4 regions of the Faecalibacterium sp. Marseille-Q4896 genome follow, and region 1 is predicted to be linked to each of the others. Evidence: predicted binding sites of a transcription regulator. Region 1 holds the regulator's gene; each other region holds the start of a gene.
What was found. The regulator HrcA, encoded in region 1, represses chaperone genes, less so after heat shock. The targets are predictions, from matches to a motif close to TGTTAGCACTCNNNNNNNNNGAGTGCTAACA.

Region 1 (5,258 bases):
GAGCCTTGGGGCCGCGGCCCGGGGCCAGCAGGCCGGACAGCTGCATGATGCAGATGCCGGAAAGGCCGTAATCGGTGAACTGTACCTCGCCGTTCTCGCAGGCAAGCACATGGGCACCGTCCAGCAGGGATGCTGCTGCCTTGGCACGGATGCCAGCCAGCGCTTTGCGGGGCTTTGCGCACTGCAGGGCGGTCAGGCAGGGGTACAGCGGCTCCACCCTGCCGCCGCACTGGGCGGCGAACCGGGTGCCAAAGCCGTCGGTGCCGAACTGCGGCCCTGCCTCACCGCCCATGGCGCAGATGACGGCATCGGCGCGCAGCGTTTCGGCAGAGCCGCCTGCCGTCTCGAACTGCACGGCGTAGCCGCTGCGGCTCTGGTTCAGGGTGCGCACGGTGCAGCCGGTGCGCAGCTGCACATGGTGCTGCGCAAGGTGATGCTCCAGCAGGGCCAGCACGTCCGCCGCCTGATTGGAGTACGGATACACCCGGCCCGCCTCGTCGGTGCGGGTATAAAGCCCCAGCGCATGGAACCAGCGCAGCGGGTCGGCGGTATTTACGGCATCCAGCAGCGGACGAAGTGCTGCCGGGTCGGCAGTGAAATACAGCTCCGGTGCAATGCCGGTGTTATCCAGATTGCAACGGCCATTGCCGGTGGCAAGCAGCTTTTTGCCCGGCTTCGGGTTGCGCTCCAGCACAATGACCTGTGCAGCGGGGGCACTTTGTGCCGCCGCCAGCGCGGCTGCAAGACCGGCGGCACCGCCGCCCAGAATGAGGATGTTCGGCATCCGGACACCTGCCTTTCTCAGTAGAATTTTAGGAGCTGTCTTCATAAGCGGGGTGCTGTGCTTATGAAAACGGCTTTTTGTATCATTGTAGCAGAACCCTGCCGGAAACGCAACGAAGAGGCAGCTTTCCGTGCAGGTCTTTTTGCGCGGGGGCGGCAGGTATAAATGGCCCGGCCTGACAGATACTAGTGCTGCAGGCATTTTTAAGGAAACGGAGGAGCAAAAACATGAAAGCAACAGGAATCGTGCGCCGCATCGACGAGCTGGGCCGGGTGGTGATCCCCAAGGAGATCCGCCGCACCCAGCGCATCCGCCGCGGCGACCCGCTGGAGATCTTCACCACGGGCGACGGCGAGGTGATCTTTAAAAAGTATTCGCCCATTGGCGAGATGAACGCAGTAGCGGCCCAGTATACCGAGGTGCTCAGCAAAAGCTTTGCGCTGACCACACTGGTGGCCGACCGCGACCGTATCCTTACGGTGAGCGGCTCCGGCCGGCGGGAGCTGGCCGACCGCAGCATCAGCCAGCCGCTGGAAAAGCTGATGGATGGCCGCAGGTTGTACCAGAGCGAGGGCATTGCCGAAAAGTGCATCCTGCCCTGCGAAGGCTCGCCCCGGGTGGTGTTGTGCGCCGCACCCATCATTGCGGCGGGCGATGTGACCGGCGTGGTGGCCCTGCTGACCGAAGACCGCACGGCCACGCCGGATGCTGCCCAGCTCAAGGCCGTGAATGTGGCAGCGGCATTTCTGGCAAGGCAGATGGAAGAGTAAAGAACATGCCGGAGCGCTTTCCTTATAATAAGGAGGGCGCTTTCTTCGTTTATGACAGAATTATGAATCTTTTAAAACATTTTTCCAAGGGGCTTGACAGCACCGGAAAATTGGCTATAATGGTCTTAGCACTCAGGAACAAGGAGTGCTAAACAAACAAAGCGAACGCAAAAAGGAGGCAGGCGCTATGACGATGGATGCACGCAAGCAGCGAGTCTTGCAGGCGATCGTGGCGCTGTATGGTCTCGAAGGCGAGCCCGTTGGCAGCAGCGTGCTGGCAAACTACTTTGACATGGCAGTTTCCAGCGCAACGCTTCGCAATGAGATGGCGGCGCTGACAAAGCTGGGTCTGCTGGAGCAGCCCCACACCAGCGCGGGCCGTGTGCCCAGTGCCAAGGGCTACCGTTACTACCTTGATAATCTGCTGACCGACGATCAGCCGCTGGATCGTGTGAGCCGCGCCCGGGTGGATGCGGTGTTCGCAAGCCTTGACCACGAGCCGGAAAAGCTGGCCGCAGGTGCCGCCAAGGCGCTGGCCGCCATCAGCGGCTGCACCGCCGCCATCAGCACCCCATGTGCCGAGGATCTGTGCATCGCCCACTATGAAGTGGTTCAGGTGGGCCGCAGCGCAGCGGCTGTGCTGGCCGTTACCACGGCCGGTTACGTTCGTACCCGTGTGGCACGGGTACGCACCGGCCTTTCCCGCGAGAATGCGGCAGCACTTGCCGCACTGCTCAACCGCAACCTTACCTTTGTAGCGCCGGTGGATCTTTCCACCCGGCTGCTGGCAGAGCTGTGCAGCCAGATCGACCCGGAGCTGGTGCCCGTTATCAGTGCAGCGGCTGCCATCCTGCAGGATTCCGTCAAGCCCCACGTATTTCTGGGCGGCGAGCAGTATCTGCTGGACTGGCCTCAGCTGGACGGCAAGGTGGGCGACATCCTCACACTGCTGAACGACGAGGAGCAGGCCGCTGGCCTGATCGCACCTCCGGCAGAACGCAGTGAGAGCGTGCTGCTGGGCGAGGATCTGGAACCGCAGATCCCGGGCCTGTGCATCGTGAGCGACCGGTATCTGGTGGGCGGAGGCCTGTGGGGCTCCATTGCATTGATCGGCCCCACCCGGATGCCCTTCCAGAAACTGATGCCGCTGCTGCATTACTTTGCAGATCAGCTGGGCGAGGGCATGAGCGGCAAACGAAAAGACACCCCGCAGGCTGCCGCACCCCGGCGGACTGTGATCTATAAGGAGGATCTGGAATGAGCGAAGAAGCAAAAAAGACGGCTCCGGCTCAGGAAGCTGAGCAGCCCGAAACGGCTCCCGAGGAAAAGGCCCAGCAGGCAGCACCCGAACAGGAACCTGCTGCCGAAGCTGCCGACCCGAAGGATGACAAGAAGAAGGATGGCGGCTGGTTCAACAAGAAGGCCCGTGAGCTGGAAGCCGTAAAGGCAAAGCTGGATGCTGCCGAAGCCAACGCTGCACAGGCCAAAGACCAGCTGCTGCGCATGGCAGCGGAGTACGAGAACTACCGCAAGCGCTCCACCCGCGAAGCCGACCAGAAGTTCAACGATGGCATTTCCTTTGCGGTGAACCAGATCATTCCCATTCTGGATACGCTGGAGATGGCGGCCAACGCCCCCACCACCGACGAGAACTACAAAAAGGGCGTGACCATGACGCTGGACAAGGCCGCCAAGGCGCTGGATGCCCTCCATGTGGAGGAGATCGAGGCGCTGGGCAAGCCCTTTGACCCCAACTTCATGAACGCGGTGCAGCAGATCCCCGCCCCGGACGGACAGGAGAGCGGCACCGTCATCACGGTCTACCAGAAGGGCTACAAGCTGGGCGATAAGATCGTCCGCCATGCGACCGTTGTAGTGGCCGAATAACAAAGCAGAAACCCGAAAGGGTTTTGAATATAACATCCGCTTACAAACATTTGAGCATCACATAAACAATAAGATTTGTTCTTTCGAGAGGAGTTTTCATTATGAGTAAGATCATTGGTATCGACCTTGGTACTACCAACAGCTGCGTGGCTGTCATGGAGGGCGGCGAGCCCGTTGTTATCGCAAACTCTGAGGGTGCACGCACCACCCCGTCTGTGGTCGGCTTCACCAAGACCGGCGACCGTCTGGTGGGTCAGGTCGCAAAGCGTCAGGCCATCACCAACCCCGAGAACACCGTCGCTTCCATCAAGCGCTTCATGGGCACCGACCACAAGGTGACCCTGAACGGCAAGGAGTACACTCCCCAGCAGGTCAGCGCTATGATCCTGCAGAAGCTGAAGGCTGATGCCGAGGCTTATCTGGGCGAGCCTGTTACCGAGGCTGTTATTACCGTTCCTGCATACTTCAACGACAGCCAGCGTCAGGCTACCAAGGACGCAGGTACCATTGCAGGCCTGAACGTCAAGCGTATCATCAACGAGCCTACTGCCGCTTCTCTGGCATACGGCATCGATAAGGAAGAAGACCAGAAGATCATGGTCTACGATCTGGGCGGCGGCACCTTCGATGTGTCCATCATCGAGATGGGCGACGGCGTTACCGAGGTTCTGGCCACCAACGGTGATACCCATCTGGGCGGCGATGACTTCGATGAGCGCATCATCAACTGGATGGCAGATGCCTTCCAGACCGAGAACGGCATCGACCTGCGCAAGGACAAGATGGCTGCGCAGCGTTTGAAGGAAGCTGCCGAGAAGGCAAAGATCGAGCTGTCCAGCGCAATGAGCAGCCAGATCAACCTGCCCTTCATCACTGCCGATGCTACCGGCCCCAAGCACTTGGATATGACCCTGACCCGCGCAAAGTTCAACGAGCTGACCGCTGATCTGGTCGATCGCACCATGGGCCCCGTCCGCAAGGCTCTGCAGGATGCAGGCCTGCGTCCCTCTGACCTGAAGAAGGTCCTGATGGTCGGTGGTTCCACCCGTATCCCCGCTGTCTACGATGCAGTCAAGAAGGAACTGAACTGCGAGCCCTTCAAGGGCATCAACCCCGATGAGTGCGTGGCTGTGGGCGCTGCCATTCAGGGCGGCGTGCTGCAGGGCGATGTGAAGGGTCTGCTGCTGCTGGATGTCACCCCGCTGAGCCTGGGCATTGAAACTCTGGGCGGCGTGTGCACCAAGATCATCGACCGCAATACCACCATCCCCACCCACAAGAGTCAGGTGTTCTCCACCGCTGCAGACAACCAGCCCTCTGTTGAGGTCAACGTTCTGCAGGGCGAGCGTGAGTTCGCACGCGACAACAAGAGCCTGGGTGTCTTCCATCTGGACGGCATCGCTCCGGCTCCCCGTGGTGTGCCTCAGATCGAAGTTACCTTCGATATCGATGCAAACGGCATCGTGAAGGTCAGCGCAAAGGATCTGGGCACCGGCAAGGAGCAGAACATCACCATTACCGCTTCCACCAACATGTCCAAGGAGGACATCGACAAGGCTGTGAAGGAAGCTGAGCAGTTTGCTGCCGACGATAAGAAGAAGCGTGAAGAGGTCGATATCCGCAACGGTGCCGACCAGATGGTGTTCCAGACCGAGAAGATGCTGAAGGAGAACGGCGACAAGCTGCCCGCCGACGTCAAGACCGAGGCTGAGAGCAAGCTGGCCGACCTGAAGACCGCTGTTCAGTCCGGCAACGTGGACGACATCAAGGCAAAGCAGGAAGCCCTGAGCCAGGTGTTCGAGAAGATGTATCAGGCA
Region 2 (5,258 bases), on a different contig from region 1:
TGCTGCGGTCTGCTCCAGTTCGGTCAGGGTCGGGTACAGGCTCCCGTTCAGGAGCATCGTGTTGTACAGCACCGGGCGCTGTTGCCTCAGAAAGCTCAGGCGCATCCTGCCGTACTTGCCCAGCGGGGTCTTCGGCTGATGCAGGGTCAGGTTCGGGAGAAGATAATCCCCGGTCTGCGTGTAACTCAGATTGCTGCTCATATTCATGCTGGCTCCTTTCATTGTTTCGGCGGCGAATGGTGGTTTTTACGGTGCGCTCGATGTTCCGCAACACCTCTCGGCTCATGTCGCTGACGGCTGCGCCGAGGGCGTAGACACTATCCGGGGTAGAGAAATTGTAGATTGCCTGAAAATCGTCCTTGTCGAACCACCCGGCAGGCTCAAAGCCGCAGCGTTCCAGCAGCGTGTAGGTGACACTCATTGCTGCTGCGCTTTTGAACTGCATCTCCACCCCGGCTTCATCATAATCCATCAGGAGCGAGCCGTCAACGATGGCACGGATGTCGCCGCCGTTGTTGTCCCAGTAATCCGCCACCAATTTTCCGGCAACATCGGCAAGCTGCTGGCTAACACGCTCTCCGCTGATGCCGTAGATAGCGGCGAGCATTTCCGAAACAGGCTGTTTCAGATCATCGTTGTACTGCCACACCTCCGGGTCACGGGAATTACGGCGCACACCGGTGTCCGACACATCGAAAACGTAGTGCAGGCGCGGGAATCCGCTGGATTCGTCCAGCAGAGCGATACCCTTAGAGCCACGTCTGACATAGCGGTTCATCCGGTTGTTCCAGATGTCAAAGTCGGCGCAGGCGGTGGCATCCGGGCGCTGGGCGTAGATCATCAGCTGGTCTGCAAAACTGTACTTGTACAGCCGGGATGCAGTGGTCAGGTAGTCCGACCAGTTTTCCCAATATCGGGTCAGTTCCTTTGCCGTTTGCTGGGCGAGGTTAAGGTATTCTTGCGTTTTGTTTGGCATTTTGGCCTCCTTTCAGCTCTGTGGTAAACAAAAAAGCGAGCGGCCTTTTCAGGTCACTCGCTTATGGAATCTATGGTAGTTTATGGCGCACTTCGGCCTTCCGGTCTTGCTGCCTGCGGGCTGATACGCCGTCTGCATAAGAGCGACACCTTTGTGCTGGCTGTAGACCTGCCCAGCGGCATCAACACGGATACCGGGGAGGTTGCCGAGGGTGCTGCCCATGCAGATTTGACCGTAACCTTCGACAGTTATAAGCCTTTGCATATGGCAGAAGCTTCTGCGCCGCTGTGCGGAAAAATCATCTGTGCTGACATTGGCATCCGGGATGAATGGCACCCGGAGTTTTGACGAAGGCTTGCCGCTGCGGAAAAATACCAGGAAACAAAAAATGCCCCCGGAGGGCTTGTTGCGGCTCTCCGGGGGCATCTTATGTGCGTTGTGCCTTGGCGCACACGACCGGCGTTTTACTCGATTGCAATCAGATTCGGGTTCTCAGGCAAAGCCTTCGTCTGCTGAGGAGCAGGCAGCTCGACGTGCAGGACGCCATCCTCGAACTTTGCGTGGATGTCTTCCTTCTTCACATCGCCCACGTAGAAACTGCGTGCGCAGGTGCCGGAGAAGGATTCGTGCCGCAGATAGCGGCCCTTCTTATCCTTTTCGTCATTACTGTGGCTGCGCACTGCCTGAATGGTCAGGTAGCCGTCGTTCAGATCCATCTGAACGTCTTCCTTCTTGCAGCCCGGCAGGTCAACAGCTACTTCGTAACCGTTGTCCGTCTGTTTGACATCGGTCTTCATCATGTTTGCACCGCGCTTACCAAAGGTATCACGAGCCTCACGGTTCATCATACGTTCCAGTGCAGCGTCATTCCAGAACGGATCGAAGAAATCATCGAACAGGTTTTCATGGAAAACAGTCGGCATAAGCATAAATCATTCCTCCAATCCCGGCGTTCGGGTCGGGGCAAAAAATCTGAAGCGTCCACTCGGAAGAGCTTTCCGGGGAGCCTTGCGGCTCTCCTTTTGCCCTTCCTCCTGAGCACGCCACTGTTATAGCATTGTTTTTTAGCACTGTCAATATAAGAGCGCTAATATTCACGAAAAAATAATACTTTTGCAACAATATCTTGTATCTGTCTTTCCCCCATTACCACAATGAGACAAAAATCAACACCGGGAGATGAAATCGCACACCGTTTTCTTTCCGGCTTATCCCATTTTGGCGCAAAAAAGCTAGGATTCAGTTGTTTTCCTGCTGCTTTGTATGATTTTTGCCATCGTTTTGCAGCCGCTTTTCCAGTGCGGACTGCTTGGCAAGAATGGCGTTTACTTTATCGTACAGGTCCTCGATCATGATCTCGGTCTTCAAGTTGACTTTATAGTCATTTTCCGCTCTGCGGCGGTCTTTTTCCTCCTGACGGTTCTGGCTCATCATGATCAGCGGTGCCTGAATCGCCGCCACACAGGACAGTACCAAATTCAGCAGAATAAACGGATACGGGTCAAATGCCTTGGCAGCCAGCACCGTGTTGACCACCATCCAAAGGATCAGAACACCGGTAAAGGAAAAGATAAACGCCCAGCTTCCGGCAAATTTTGCAATGGAATCCGCTGCACGCTGCCCCAGCGTATACTTTTCTTTTTCGCTTTCAGGACTGACGGAGATCTTACTGTCTGCCAGCAGATTCAGCACTTCCTCATCGGTCATGTCGTGCCGGATGTCCTTGAGCACTTCTTTTAATAGTTTTCTGTTTTCCTTCATAACGGTCACTCCTCTCTCATGGATGTTCTTGGGTGGTAAACGGGAAGTTGTCCTTATGCCAAGTTTACTTGTCAATCACAAAATAAGCAATCACCATTACCAAAGAAATGGTCAATCCTATATAAAACTCGGGGAATGCTAATCGAATGCTATTCTGTAAACTGACTTCACCGGTGACAGTCAATGTATGCCAGGTGAGGAATTTATATATTTCGGAGACCACAATCCCAATCACGCCTAATGCGCCTAAACTTTTACTAACAACTCGTTTCTTGACGGGAAACCATACTCCTAAAACAAACAAAATGACAGACACTATTCCAATAGGATTGAGTAGATTTATCAAGCCGGTAATTTCCTGTACACCTTTTAATCCGCCATATTGGTTAAATAACATTGGTAATAAACTAATCAGAAACGCTATTGATAGAATTATTTTCTTTTTCATCCATTCACACTCCTTCGCCAAATTCCGAGTTGTCGAGTTCAGTACATAACGAATCGCTGAAATCCAATTCAGACATCGTGTTGCACAAGTTGATTACATCTGCTTTTTTGAAACCAATTTGTTTGAACATTGAATTTGGCATAAGTCGAAACAACATATTCTGAAATTTCGATAGCTTTTTAGGCATCTTATATTGTGCTGCAATTAGCTCCGCTCAAACCCAAGATAGCGGGTGCCCTGAAAACTCAGCTTTCCAATGTCGCCCTCCACAAGCATTCCGTAGTCCGAACCACTTACGGTAAGCTCCATGCGGTCGCCGCTCTCTACCTGAAAGGTCACATAATAGGTCGTGAACGTATGCGCCATCGTATTGTCTGTATGGTGGCGAGAAACTTCCGTTCGCTTTGCCACAACCGTTGCCGGAACAGTCAGCCGCGGCGAATGGTTGTTTTTATTCCATGTGCTGATATTTCCGATGATGGTGTATAGGATCATGCCCATAACCACAAGGAACAGGATGGGAAACAGAATGCTGAACAGCATATCAATTCCAGCGTAAAACATCTTATTCCTCCCAAATTTCTTCCAGCAGGTCCTTTACATCGTCCAGAAAAGATTCTTCTCCGAGGGTGTTCACCTTGAAGAACACCGCTTGACTGCCTCATGCGGTGATGGCAGACAGCCGGATCGGACTGTCCGCATTCTGGAACATGGTCAGTGTCAGACTCAGGCGGTTGCCGCCCATCATGCTGTACCGTTCAAATACACGGACACTGCACCGGGCATCGCCCTCTTTGAAATCACTGCCTGCCTCTAAATCTTCCGACCAACTGCTGTCCGGGATTTCATTTTCCAGCTTCCGAAGCAGCTTGTCAAAGTTTTTGTTTAGGATGGTCTTTTCAAAGATTGCCATAATGGTTCCTCCGTTCTGACAATTAAAATTCAGTCCCTTATTTTTGATACGAGCAGAGCCACAGGAAAATTGCGGAGAAATCGCTTGAAGAGAGGAATTTTGTCTAATTTGATTATAGCATATCTTTTGGAAGAACAAAATACTTTATGTATGCCGCCCGCAGGCGGCAAAGATCAGTCCAGTGGAAATTCCAGTTCGGCAAACTCTGCATCGGTCAGCAGTTTCAGCTTTTCGATAACACCCTCCGACAGTTCCCGCAGGGCGGTTTCGTCGGGCATCAGGTAGCACTGCATCAGCCGCAACTCGTGGATAAGCCCCAGTCGGGTGCCGGTATTGTAGAGCATCATCAGGGTCAATTCCTCGTGGTCAAAGTTCATGTTCATCCCTCGCTTTCCGGCAGACGGTAGGATTGCACTCCGGGGCATCGCACTTTTCTTTGAGATTCATCAGCACCGAAGGGCGTTCCGGCTGCTTGTCCAGAAACCCCTGTAAATCTTTGAAGCCGATGCTGTCCACATAATGCACAGACACCTCGCCATTGCGTTTGAGTGCGATCACATCGCTGACCGACAGGCTGTGCCCCTCAAAATCCTGCGGACGGGAGAGGTTGAACATCTGAAACAGTTCTTCCAGAACCTCGTTGTCCGGCACATCCTGCCACATGACGGGCAAATCAGCATAGTAGGTGACCTCGTAATGCTCCGGGTCGGGCGTTTTGCCACGACGATGCAGTTCCCGCATGGAAGCAAATCTTTCATCGAGGATTTTTTCGTCATGCCGCAACTGCATCACCATATAAACATCGCACCCTGCGTTCAGAAACTTCTGCGGGATGTCTGTCATGGGTTCACCGTCAAAATTCTGGTTCCATTTTTGCTGCATCGTCCACCTCACAGTTCCGGTGCAGAACGTGCAGAGGATTTTGGCGCAGACGTATCACTTGCCAGTTCTGCCAGCTTTTCCAGTGTGGAAGGGCGATGGTCTGCACTCAGTTCCTCGGCTTCCGCAACTTTATCCATGACTGCATCGTAGTCCTGCAGTAGCCGCCGGCCCTTTTCCATGTGGTGTGCTTCCAGAATCTGCTCACGGGCTTCCTGAATGGTCAGTTCCGGTGCATCCAGCTGCCCGCCGTCCATCACAGAATAATCGCTGTGGTAAAT
Region 3 (5,258 bases), on a different contig from region 1:
CCTTTTTGCCGGGGTCTTGCTTTGCCAGCTCAAAGATGCGGGCACTGACCGCTTCCAGACGGCTGATCTTGGTGGTCATCACGGGGTCCGGGATGGCATCGTTGACCTGCCGCAGCTGCTGCAGAATTGCGGTATATTGGTCCGCTGGTGCAGGTTCTGGGGCGGGCGCAGGCTTCGGTTTCCGGGGCGGCTGGGGAGCCGCGCCGCGCACTACCAGAGTATTGGTGCGGTTATCAATGTAAGCATCTGCACCGAAGTAACCGTGGGAAATAGCACTTTCCACCACGGTGCGGCCCTTTGCGGCATCGATGCCCGCGGCAGCAAACAGCTCGTCCAGCGGAATATTGTCGCGGTCGCCTGCGATCTTGTCCAACAGGCGTTCCAGCTTGCGGGTACGATCCATGCGCAGGCCGGTTAGCAGAGCAGCACCGCCGCCCAGCATCTGGGCAATGGCGGTAAACGCCTCCATCATGCTGTCAGCGCCATCCATGAACAGAGTGCTGAAGCCCGCGAACAGAAAGACAGCACCGCCGATGGTGCACAGGGTGGTAAGGAGTTTGTGACGCTCCTTAGCGTCCTTCTGCTCTTTGGTGGGAACATCGTGGCCGTAAGTTGGCTCGGTTTCCTGCCGGGGTGCCGTCTGCGCAAGGGCGGGGCCGAGGTCGGAACGATAGTCTGCCTGCGCCTGCGCAGCAGCCGTTTCCTCTTTTTCGGCGTTTTTATCGATGCTTTTTAAGATGAACAGCAGCACGCCCAGCGGTGCCGACATGGCAAACACAATAAAGATGGCAATGGTGGGAATGTGGGCAAAATAATGTTTTTTGGGCTGCATGAGCAAAAACCTCTCAATTTATCCTGACTGTCCGGCAAAAGAACAGAAAAAGACCGCGTTCCACTCTATTATAGCGGAGCACGGCCTTTTTGTTAAGGGGGAAATATTGATGTGCGTGGAAGCGGCAGGGGAGTAAGTCTGCTGCCTACCGGAAAAAGTTACTTCATCAGACTGCAGACGGCCTCGGCGTAGGCGGCGGGATCATCCACCGGCAGGCCTTCGATCAGCTGAGCCTGTGCGTACAGCAGAGCACTGTACTTCTTGAGCTTGTCGGTGTCACCGGCCTCCTGTGCGGCCTTGAGCACGGCAAACACGGGGTGGTTGACATTCAGTTCCAGAACCTTATCGCTCTTTACGCCTTCGCTGCCGGGCTGCTTGGACAGCACTTTTTCCATCTCAATGGACAGCGGGCCGTCAGCACTCAGGCACACAGGGTGATCCTTCAGGCGGGTAGAGACCTTGACCTCTTTCACCTTGCCGTCCAGTGCGTCCTTCATGGCATCGAACAGGTTCTTGTTCTCAGCGGTAGCGTCCTCGGCGGCCTTCTTCTCTTCCTCGGTCTCAAGGCCCAGATCACCGCTGTTGACATTCTTGAACTCCACGGTGCCGTCCTTGCCTTCGGCATCCTTGCGGGGATAGGTGCGCAGGATCTGCAGGCAGAACTCATCCACATCCTCGGTCAGCAGCAGGACGTCATAGCCCTTATCCATGACCAGTTCAGCGGCGGGCAGCTTTGCCAGACGGTCGGTAGAATCACCGGCAGCGAAGTAGATATACTTCTGCTCAGCGGGCATCTTGTCTACATACTCCTGCAGAGTGACCATCTTCTGCTCCTTGGCAGACCAGAACAGCAGCAGGTCGCGCAGCAGCTCGGCGTGCATGCCGTAGTCGGAGTAAGCACCGAACTTGATCTGACGGCCGAACTCTTTCCAGAATTCCTCGTACTTCTCGCGGTCATTGGCCAGCATGGCGTGCAGCTCGTTCTTGATCTTTTTTTCCAGAGCGTTGTGGATCAGCTTGAGCTGGTTGTCCTTCTGCAGCATCTCGCGGCTGATGTTCAGGCTCAGATCCTGACTGTCCACAATGCCCTTGACGAAGCTGAAGTAATCGGGCAGCAGGTCGGCGCACTTCTCCATGATGAGCACGCCGGATGCGTACAGGGCCAGACCCTTTTCATAATCCTTGGTGTAGAAGTCGTAGGGACGGTGGCTGGGCACGAACAGCAGGGCATTATAATTTGCAGTGCCCTCGGTGCGGCTGACGATGACGCGGGCGGGGTCGGTATAATCACCAAACTTTTCCTTATAGAAATTCGCGTACTCCTCGTCGGTCACTTCGCTCTTCTGCTTTTTCCAGATGGGCACCATGCTGTTCAGAGTTTCCAGCTCGGTGTAAGTCTCCCATTCGGGCTTATAATCCTCCGGCTTGGGATCGGGTTCCGGCTTCTGGCGCTCGTGCTGGCGCTCCATCTGGATGGGATAGCGCACATAGTCGCTGTACTTCTTCACGATGGCCACGATGCCGTACTCATCGAGGAAGTTGTCGTAGTGGTCCGTCTCAGTATCCGGCTTGATGTGCAGGATGATCTGGGTGCCTGCGGTGTCCTTCTGGGCGGGGGTCATTTCGTAGCCGTCCACACCGGAGGACTCCCACTGCCATGCTTCATCCGAGCCATAAGCCTTGGAAATGACGGTGACTTTATCGGCTACCATGAAGGAAGAGTAGAAGCCGACACCAAACTGACCGATGATATCGATGTTCTCGTCCTTGTTGTCCTTCTTGAAATCCAGAGAACCGGAGTGAGCAATGGTGCCCAGATTCTGCTCAAGTTCCTCTTTGGTCATGCCGATGCCGTTATCCTCAATGGTCAGGATGCGGTTCTCCTTATCGCGGGTGATGAGGATGCGGAAATCGCCCTTGTTCATGCCCACAGAAGGATCGGTCAGGCTCTTATAATAGAGCTTATCGATGGCATCCGATGCGTTGGAGATCAGCTCGCGCAGGAAAATTTCCTTATTGGTGTAGATGGAGTTGATCATCATATCCATCAGCTTTTTGCTTTCAGCCTGAAATTCTTTCTTAGCCATAATGCAAAACCTCTTTTTATCTGTATTCGGCACCAAGCACTCGGAATAGGATATTGCTTTTGAATACTTAGCACTCGTAACTTTCGAGTGCTAATATACACCGACGAAAAGCAAAAATCAAGGGCTTTCATAAAAAGTTTAAAAAATGGTTCGTTTTGTGCTATAATGAACCGCAAAGGATGCTGTAAAAGGAGGAAATATCATGCAGCTGAAACAGCTGGAACTGGCCGGCGGTGGGACACTGACCGTTTATCTGCGTGATTGCTGTGAGCGGATGCCGAATGTGCTTGACCGGCCATTGGTGCTGGTGGTGCCCGGCGGCGGCTATACCCATGTGAGTGCCCGCGAGGGCGACCCGGTGGCGCTGCAGTTTGCGGCGGCGGGGTACCACACCGCTGTGCTGGACTACGCCATCTGCGAAAAGGCAAAGGACTACATGCCGCTGCGCCAGCTGGCCGAGGCTATCGGTCTTGTGCGACAGCACGCGGCCCAGTGGCATATCCTGCCGGAAAAAATTGCCGTGTGCGGCTTTTCAGCGGGCGGCCACCTGGCCCTTTCCGGTGCTGTGCTGGACATTCCCGGCGAAGCGGCCCAGCCCCGGCCCAATGCGGTCATTCTGGGCTATCCGGTGGTCACGGCAGGGCAGTATGCCCACCGCGGCAGCTTTGTGCAGCTGGCGGGCAGCGCCGACCCGGCGGCACAGCAGGTGTTCGGGCTGGAGGATAAGATCACGCCGCAGACGCCGCCGGTGTTCGTATGGACCACCATGGAGGATGCCACCGTTCCGGTGGAGAACACCCTGATGCTGGTGAACGCTCTGCACCGGGCGGGTGTGCCATGCGAGGCACATCTGTTTGAAAAGGGGGTGCACGGTACCAGCATCAGCACGGCAGAGGTGGACCAGCCCAGCCGCCACCGGCATCACTGGGTGGAACTGGCAGTGGAATGGCTGGAAGACACTTTTGCCTTTTCCGTCTGTTAAGTCTGGATATATTTGAACGAACCTACAAAAAATTCACAATTAAACTGTTGACTTGCATAAGCCTTTGACGTATACTGGTCAGCAGGGACAAACTAAAGGAAGAAGGAAATACCTATGGTTATGGACCCGACCCTGCCGCGCATCTCTGTGCGCGACCTGATGATGCAGGCTTTTCTCACCGGATGGGAGCTTTCGGACAAGACGGTCTCGCAGGACGAATACCTGCAAAGCTCCATTCAGGTGATCGAAATGCTGCAGGTGGAACCGGAAAACCTTTATGCCGAAGAAGGCCTTGGCCTGCCGGACGGCGAAGAAGTGGATCATCTGGACGACTGGCTGCGTGCCGACGGCCAGTGGCTGTACTACGGTGTAGAGGAAGAAAATTTCTTCCTGATCCAGTGGTACCCGGACGAAGCTGCCGCAAAGGCAAAACTGGCCCAGCTGGAAGAACTGGGCGACGGCAAGCAGTATCTGGTAGATTTTTCCCTCAAGCGGGAGAACCCTTCCAGTGCAGAGAACTTCGGCAATTCCAATCCGGTCCAGCTCCGCTCCTGAAAACATCACCTTAAAGCGAAAGGAAATTTTGCAGCATGCAGCTTTCTGAGATCGAGCGCGAACAGCTTTATGCCATCGTTGAAAAATACGATCATCACCCGGATGTGCAGCGGATGCGGGAGTACATCCAGCACGGCTCTGTCACCACCTACCAGCATTGCAAGAATGTGGCGCTGGTGAGCTTCTGGCTCAACCGCCGTCTGCATCTGCACGCTGACGAGACCTCGCTGGCAGTGGGTGCCCTGCTGCATGATTTTTATCTGTATGACTGGCACACCACCGGTACCTTTCACGGCCTGCGCCGCCTGTTTGAGATGCACGGCTTCTCCCATCCGGGTTATGCCTGCGTCAATGCAAAGCGGGTGTTCAGCATTACCAGAAAGGAACAGAGCATCATTGCAAGCCACATGTGGCCGCTGACCTTCCGTCATGTGCCCACCTGCCGCGAAGCAGTCATCGTCTGTCTGGCCGATAAGTACTGCGCCGTGGTGGAAAGCATGTTCCAGCGTTCCCGCGCCGGTGCCGTGGTGGACGGCAGCGTGGACATCGACGGCGAAGAGTGGTAAGCCTGTTTTTACCTTTATCATTTTATCAATGGACAAAAAAGAACTCCGCAGCCTCAGGGCGCGGAGTTCTTTTGCATCTTACAGCTTTTTATAGCCTTCCGGTTCATTGGCGGCAGCGCGGTATTCCATTAAGAATGTGTCCAGCCAGCGGCCGTGACAGTCGCGGGCAATGCGTTCCCGGCGGCCCACTAAGCGAAAGCCGCATTTTGTGTGCAGGGCGCGGCTGGCAGCGTTGT
Region 4 (5,258 bases), on a different contig from region 1:
GCTGAAAGGTGCTGTGGGTACGGGACAGCAATGCCCGGCCCAGTCCATCAAAAAAGCCCTGCCGCCGCAGCCCGGCCATGACCGTCATCAGGGAAAACAAAATCGCCAGCGTGCGCAGGTCGATGTAGCCGAGATACTGCGCATCCGGCAGAACAAAGAAGGCGGAGACAACGGCCAGCACAGCGGCTGCGGTGAGGACCGTTTCCTGCTGAATGAATTGTTTGAGTAGTTTCATAGAGACACATCCTTGTAATTGTAAAGGCAGCCCTGCTGCGGTGCCGGACGGCCTTTTTCCGTATTTCAGAGCAGCAGCTCAAACGACCCGATCATCAGCGGCATTCTTCAATGTGGAAGATCGCTACTTTCCCGAAGAACGGATTGCAAGTGTGTGCAGCTTCCGGCTCAAATCGGCCAGACACCATGCGATTGCCATACCGCCGGCAATTCCAAGAGCGGCCAGAAAGGTCTGCTTTCCGAAATGCTCTGCAGCAGACAAATCATTGGAGACAACTGCGTTCATGCAGTAGTAGAGGGTGCTTCCGGGAATGAGGGGAATGGCAGCGGTGATGAAGAAAGGCGTAGAGGGTGCATTGCAGCATCGGGCAAGAATTTCGGCATACAGAGCGGCACAGAAACCGGCCAACAGATTGGCAAGAAAGACGCTGTGCAGGGTGTTGGCGGCAAGAAGATAAGCCAGCCATGCCAGTAGCCCGCCTACACCGGCGGCGGGTAAGTAGCGCCGGTTCAGATTGAAGATCAGTCCGAAACCGACCGAACCAAGGGCAGCACTGAGCAACTGCGAAAAAACCTGTATCATGCGGAAATTCCTCCCATCAACCAGATGGCGGCCATTATGCCGAGTGCAAGGGTGGCGGCCATCAGAATGGCTTCCACCAGCCGAAGAGAGCCGGAAATAATGTCCCCAAGTAAGATGTCCCGGATGGAATTTGTCAGCATGATGCCGGGAATCAGCAGCATGATGATACCAATCAGAACTTTATCGGCATGAAACTGCATCCCAAAGCGGCAGAGCAGCAGAGTGGAGACACCGCTGAGAAATGATGCTATAAACTGAAATTCTACGCCATTCATACAAAAAGGCGAGAGATAGCGCTCCATCCAGCAAATCAGAACGGCAATGCCGCCGGCCAGCAGGCCGTCCCAGAGATTTCCACCAAAGAAGATGGCAAAACTGGAAGCAGCCAACACACTGCCGGCAAGATGCAGTCTTGGGTCCGGATGCTGTGCCAGAATGGCATTCAGCTGGCGCTGAAACTCTTCTATGGAAGGAGGCGCTGTGCAGATACGGCGGCTGAGCGCATTGAGCTTTTCCAATGTCAGCAGGTCATTGCTGGCAGCGTGACGCAGGCGGCGGGTCTCGGTCTGCGGCGGCAGCGAGGGCATGGTAAGCGTGACCACGATGCTGGATGTGATCACGAATACATTCACATCTTCTGCCCCATAGGCGATTGCGATCCGGTTCAAAGTGTCCTCAACGCGGAATACTTCTGCGCCGCTGTTTTGTAAAGCTTCGCCCATTCGGACCAGAATGTGGAGAAAATGACTGACCTCGGTCTCTTCCACAATATCACGCTCTTTTCATCTCGGTTTCTACATTATTATAGCGGGTGGACCGGCAGAACGCAAGACGCTGCAAGGACAGAGAGACTTTTTGATAACCGCATTGTTTACGCGGGCAATGGATCGCCTGGTTCTGAAGAAACGGCTTGCATCCGTTCTGTCACAGCGAAAGACTACGATTGGAGAAGAAAAAATTGAATCCAGTGCAAACGATTTTGCCGAGAATTGCATGAAATATTATAAAAGTATTATTCTTTTATGAATTTTAGCACTCTACTATTGACACTGCTAATAAACGGTGCTATAACAGTGGCGTGCTCAGGAGAAAGGGGCATGAGGGAACCGCAAGGCTCCCGGGAAGACTCCGCTCCTGATGCACGATCTTGATTTTATGCCCGACCCGAACGCCGGGATTGGAGGGTTGTTTTATGTTTATGCCTGCTGTTTTCCATGAAAATCTGTTCGATGATTTCTTTGATCCGTTCTGGAACGACGGTGCGCTGGAGCGTGCAATGAATCGTGAAGAGCGTGAAACCTTCGGCAAGCGCGGCGCAAACATGATGAAAACCGATGTGAAGCAGACCGCCGATGGCAACTATGATGTGGCTGTTGACCTGCCCGGCTGCAAGAAGGAAGACGTTCAGATGGAGCTGAGTGACGGCTACCTGACTATTCAGGCCGTCCGCAACCACTCCAATGACGAGAAGGACAACGATGGCCGTTATCTGCGCCGTGAGACCTTCTCCGGTACCTGTGCCCGCAGCTTCTATGTGGGTGATGCCGTGAAGAAGGAGGACATCCACGCAAAGTTCGAGGATGGCATCCTGCACATCGTGCTGCCCGCACCGCAGCAGCAGAAGGCTCTGCCTGCGAATCCCAATCTCATTGAAATCGAATAATGTTTGTGCATCGGTGTGAGGAACACCGGCGCATAGAACCAACCCCCGGAGAACCGTAAAAAGCTCTTCGGGGGTTTTTGTATTCTGACATCTTTTCGGAAGTGAAAAAGCGTGGTACCCACAACACCGACACGCAAGAGGACGCAGCAGTCAATCTTTTTGAAACCGCCGTCAAACACGCATAAAAGCGAAAAGAACCCGCTTTCAACATCAAATTGAAGTGAAAGCGGGTTCTTTATTGAAGTGACACCAAATTGTCACAAAATCACAGTTTTAGAAGGCCTGTGCATCATATTTATAGCGATATTTCGCCGTAAATTCGCTTTTGCTTGATGGGATGAATTATTTCCGACTTGTCAGCCGGTTGAGCAGCATCACAGCCAGGACAATGACACCAATGACGAGAAGAATGCCGACCATGCCGATGAGCATCATGGGCAGGGTGGTCATCCACGAAGAAAGATGAAGCATAAGTGTACCTCCGTTAAGCCATCAGGGTCAGAATCAGGCCGCCTGCAATGACGGATGCGATCTGCCCCGAAACGTTGACGCTGATGGAGTACATCAGCAGGAAATTCTGGTTATCTTCTTCCAATCCCATCTTGTTGACCACACGGCCGCTCATGGGGAAGGCGGAGATGCCGGCTGCACCGATCATCGGGTTCAGTTTTTTGCCTTCGGGCAGGAACAGGTTCAGCAGCTTTGCAAACAGCACGCCGCCTGCGGTATCAAAAACGAAGGCTACCAGACCCAGTGCAAGGATGAGCAGGGTATCGGGCCGGACAAACTTGTCAGCGGTCATCTGTCCGGCCACGGTCAGGCCCAGCACGATGGTGATGAGGTTTGCCAGCACATTCTGCGCGGTTTCGCTGAGGGCGTTCAGTACGCCGCACTCCCGCAGCAGGTTGCCGAACATCAGAAAACCAACTAGAGCTACGCTGGCAGGAGCTACCATACCGGCAATGATGGTTACCACAATGGGGAACAGAATCTTCGTCAGCTGGCTGACATTGCCCTTTTCATAGGGCATCCGGATGCGGCGGTCCTTCTGGGTGGTCAGCAGTTTAATGACCGGCGGCTGCACGATGGGCACCAGAGCCATGTAACTGTACGCTGCCACCATGATGGCACCAAGGTACTGGGAGTTGAGGGCGTTAGCTACAAAAATGGCGGTGGGACCGTCCGCTGCACCAATGACAGCGATGGAAGCAGCATCCTTCAAATCAAAGAAGAAGCCTGCCAGAAACAGGGTGAAGAAAATACCAAACTGCGCTGCGGCACCAAAGAGCATGAGCCACGGTTTTTCCAGCAGGGGGCCAAAGTCGATCATAGCACCAATGCCGATGAAAAGCAGCAGGGGAAACAGCTCGTTGGACATGCCTGCTTCAAACAGGGCAGAAATGGGGCCTACGGTATCGCCCTGCGTGATGGCACCGGACAGCGGCAGATTGACCAGAATGGCACCAAAGCCCATGGGTAAAAGCAGGCTCGGCTCCATTTTTTTGGCGATGGCAAGGTAGATGAGCAATGCACCAATGCCCCACATCACCACCATCTGCCAAGTCAGGTTTCCAAAATTGGAAAACAGACTTGCGAATGTGTTCAGAAAGTTCATAGTTTTCTTGCCTCCTATTGTGCTCCGGTACGGTGACAAGAAAAAGAGACTCCTGCCACAGCACCTTGTCTGTGACAAAAGTCTCAAGCGAACACATGACATCGGGCATTTCTGCCGTGATGACGCTGCCATGCAGCAGTCTCCCGAAGAATAAGCCGGAACACTGCCCTTTACTCCCTTTTATCAGATGTATTAAAACAGAATATGGGAAAACTGTCAAGAAAAATACAGAAATCTTTTCTGTATCTTATGAGGGTCCTTCCGCTGTGGTTCACGCAAGCTGATTACAGCAAAGCATTTCTGAAAGCCCATCGAGAGAAAATCACTCTGCACAAGGCGGCCCCGGAGAGCTGCGATAAGCCCTCCGGGGCCATTTTTGTTTTCTGATATCTTTCCGACAGTGGGAAAGCGTGGTAGAATAGGAGCAAAGCTGATATATGATCAACAGGAGGAGGAAAATCAAGATGGAAACGGTCTATATCGCAGGCGGATGCCTTTGGGGCGTACAGCATTTTTTTGACACAGTGCCTGGTGTACAGATGACTGAAGCCGGCAGAGCCAACGGAACAACGAGTTCTCTGGATGGCCCATACGATGGATATGCAGAATGCGTAAAAGTGGTCTATGATGAGAAAAACACAAGCATTTCAGAACTGATGGCACACCTGTTTGAGATCATCGACCCCTACAGCCTGAATAAACAGGGCGTGGACGTTGGAAAAAAGTACCGGACAGGGCTGTACAGTACAGATCCCAGACATCTGGAAGAAGCAAGAGCTTTTATAAACGGCCGGGAGGACCGGGACAAGATCATGCTGGAAGTGCTGCCGTTGACAAATTATGTCCGGAGCGCTGAGGAGCATCAGCACCATCTGGAACGGCACCCTGAAGACTGCAGTTACTGCCATATCCCGGATGCTGTCCTGAACAGATACAGAAATCAGTAAATATGCGATCCTACCATTGCAGTAACACCAATGGAAAGTATCAGGAGCAGGAGAGTGCTCCGCTGGTGCGGGAATTTCTGGCGGATACCGGCATGACAGCGGCGCGGATCGAACGGGTGGCCTATCTGGTGGGGCACCACTGATGGTTCTGGATGTGGCGCTTGGCTGAGAGAGCGAAGCGGCTTCTCAATGGTAAAATAACGGAAAACACCCCTG

Region 2: the regulator HrcA is predicted to act here: its motif matches at 2,039-2,069, upstream of J3348_RS13500 (Hsp20/alpha crystallin family protein).
Region 3: the regulator HrcA is predicted to act here: its motif matches at 2,985-3,015, upstream of htpG (molecular chaperone HtpG).
Region 4: the regulator HrcA is predicted to act here: its motif matches at 1,845-1,875, upstream of J3348_RS03500 (Hsp20/alpha crystallin family protein).

The regions. Positions count from the first base shown of each region.
Region 1 is NZ_JAFREG010000004.1:148,839-154,096, forward strand. Features, by position in the region: gene J3348_RS08855 (aminoacetone oxidase family FAD-binding enzyme) at 1-784, opposite strand, end outside; gene J3348_RS08860 (stage V sporulation T C-terminal domain-containing protein) at 1,012-1,554, shown strand; gene hrcA (heat-inducible transcriptional repressor HrcA) at 1,742-2,815, shown strand; gene J3348_RS08870 (nucleotide exchange factor GrpE) at 2,812-3,441, shown strand; gene dnaK (molecular chaperone DnaK) at 3,543-5,258, shown strand, end outside.
Region 2 is NZ_JAFREG010000012.1:62,721-67,978, forward strand. Features, by position in the region: gene J3348_RS13485 (TnpV protein) at 1-207, opposite strand, end outside; gene J3348_RS13490 (hypothetical protein) at 191-1,003, shown strand; gene J3348_RS13495 (NAD(P)H-hydrate epimerase) at 1,040-1,324, shown strand; gene J3348_RS13500 (Hsp20/alpha crystallin family protein) at 1,441-1,905, opposite strand; gene J3348_RS13505 (DUF1003 domain-containing protein) at 2,216-2,737, opposite strand; gene J3348_RS13510 (hypothetical protein) at 2,802-3,185, opposite strand; gene J3348_RS13515 (DUF2500 domain-containing protein) at 3,390-3,749, opposite strand; partial or broken gene J3348_RS13520 (DUF6054 family protein) at 3,751-4,098, opposite strand; gene J3348_RS13525 (transposon-transfer assisting family protein) at 4,272-4,475, opposite strand; gene J3348_RS13530 (YodL domain-containing protein) at 4,465-4,980, opposite strand; gene J3348_RS13535 (LPD16 domain-containing protein) at 4,989-5,258, opposite strand, start outside.
Region 3 is NZ_JAFREG010000007.1:14,439-19,696, reverse strand. Features, by position in the region: gene J3348_RS10865 (5-bromo-4-chloroindolyl phosphate hydrolysis family protein) at 1-832, opposite strand, end outside; gene htpG (molecular chaperone HtpG) at 991-2,919, opposite strand; gene J3348_RS10855 (alpha/beta hydrolase) at 3,122-3,901, shown strand; gene J3348_RS10850 (hypothetical protein) at 4,016-4,456, shown strand; gene J3348_RS10845 (HD domain-containing protein) at 4,492-5,022, shown strand; gene J3348_RS10840 (GNAT family N-acetyltransferase) at 5,101-5,258, opposite strand, start outside.
Region 4 is NZ_JAFREG010000001.1:691,899-697,156, reverse strand. Features, by position in the region: gene J3348_RS03515 (SLC13 family permease) at 1-235, opposite strand, end outside; gene J3348_RS03510 (threonine/serine exporter family protein) at 359-817, opposite strand; gene J3348_RS03505 (threonine/serine exporter family protein) at 814-1,584, opposite strand; gene J3348_RS03500 (Hsp20/alpha crystallin family protein) at 2,010-2,480, shown strand; gene J3348_RS03495 (oxaloacetate decarboxylase) at 2,823-2,951, opposite strand; gene J3348_RS03490 (sodium ion-translocating decarboxylase subunit beta) at 2,965-4,095, opposite strand; gene J3348_RS03485 (peptide-methionine (S)-S-oxide reductase) at 4,560-5,042, shown strand; gene J3348_RS03480 (hypothetical protein) at 5,045-5,185, shown strand.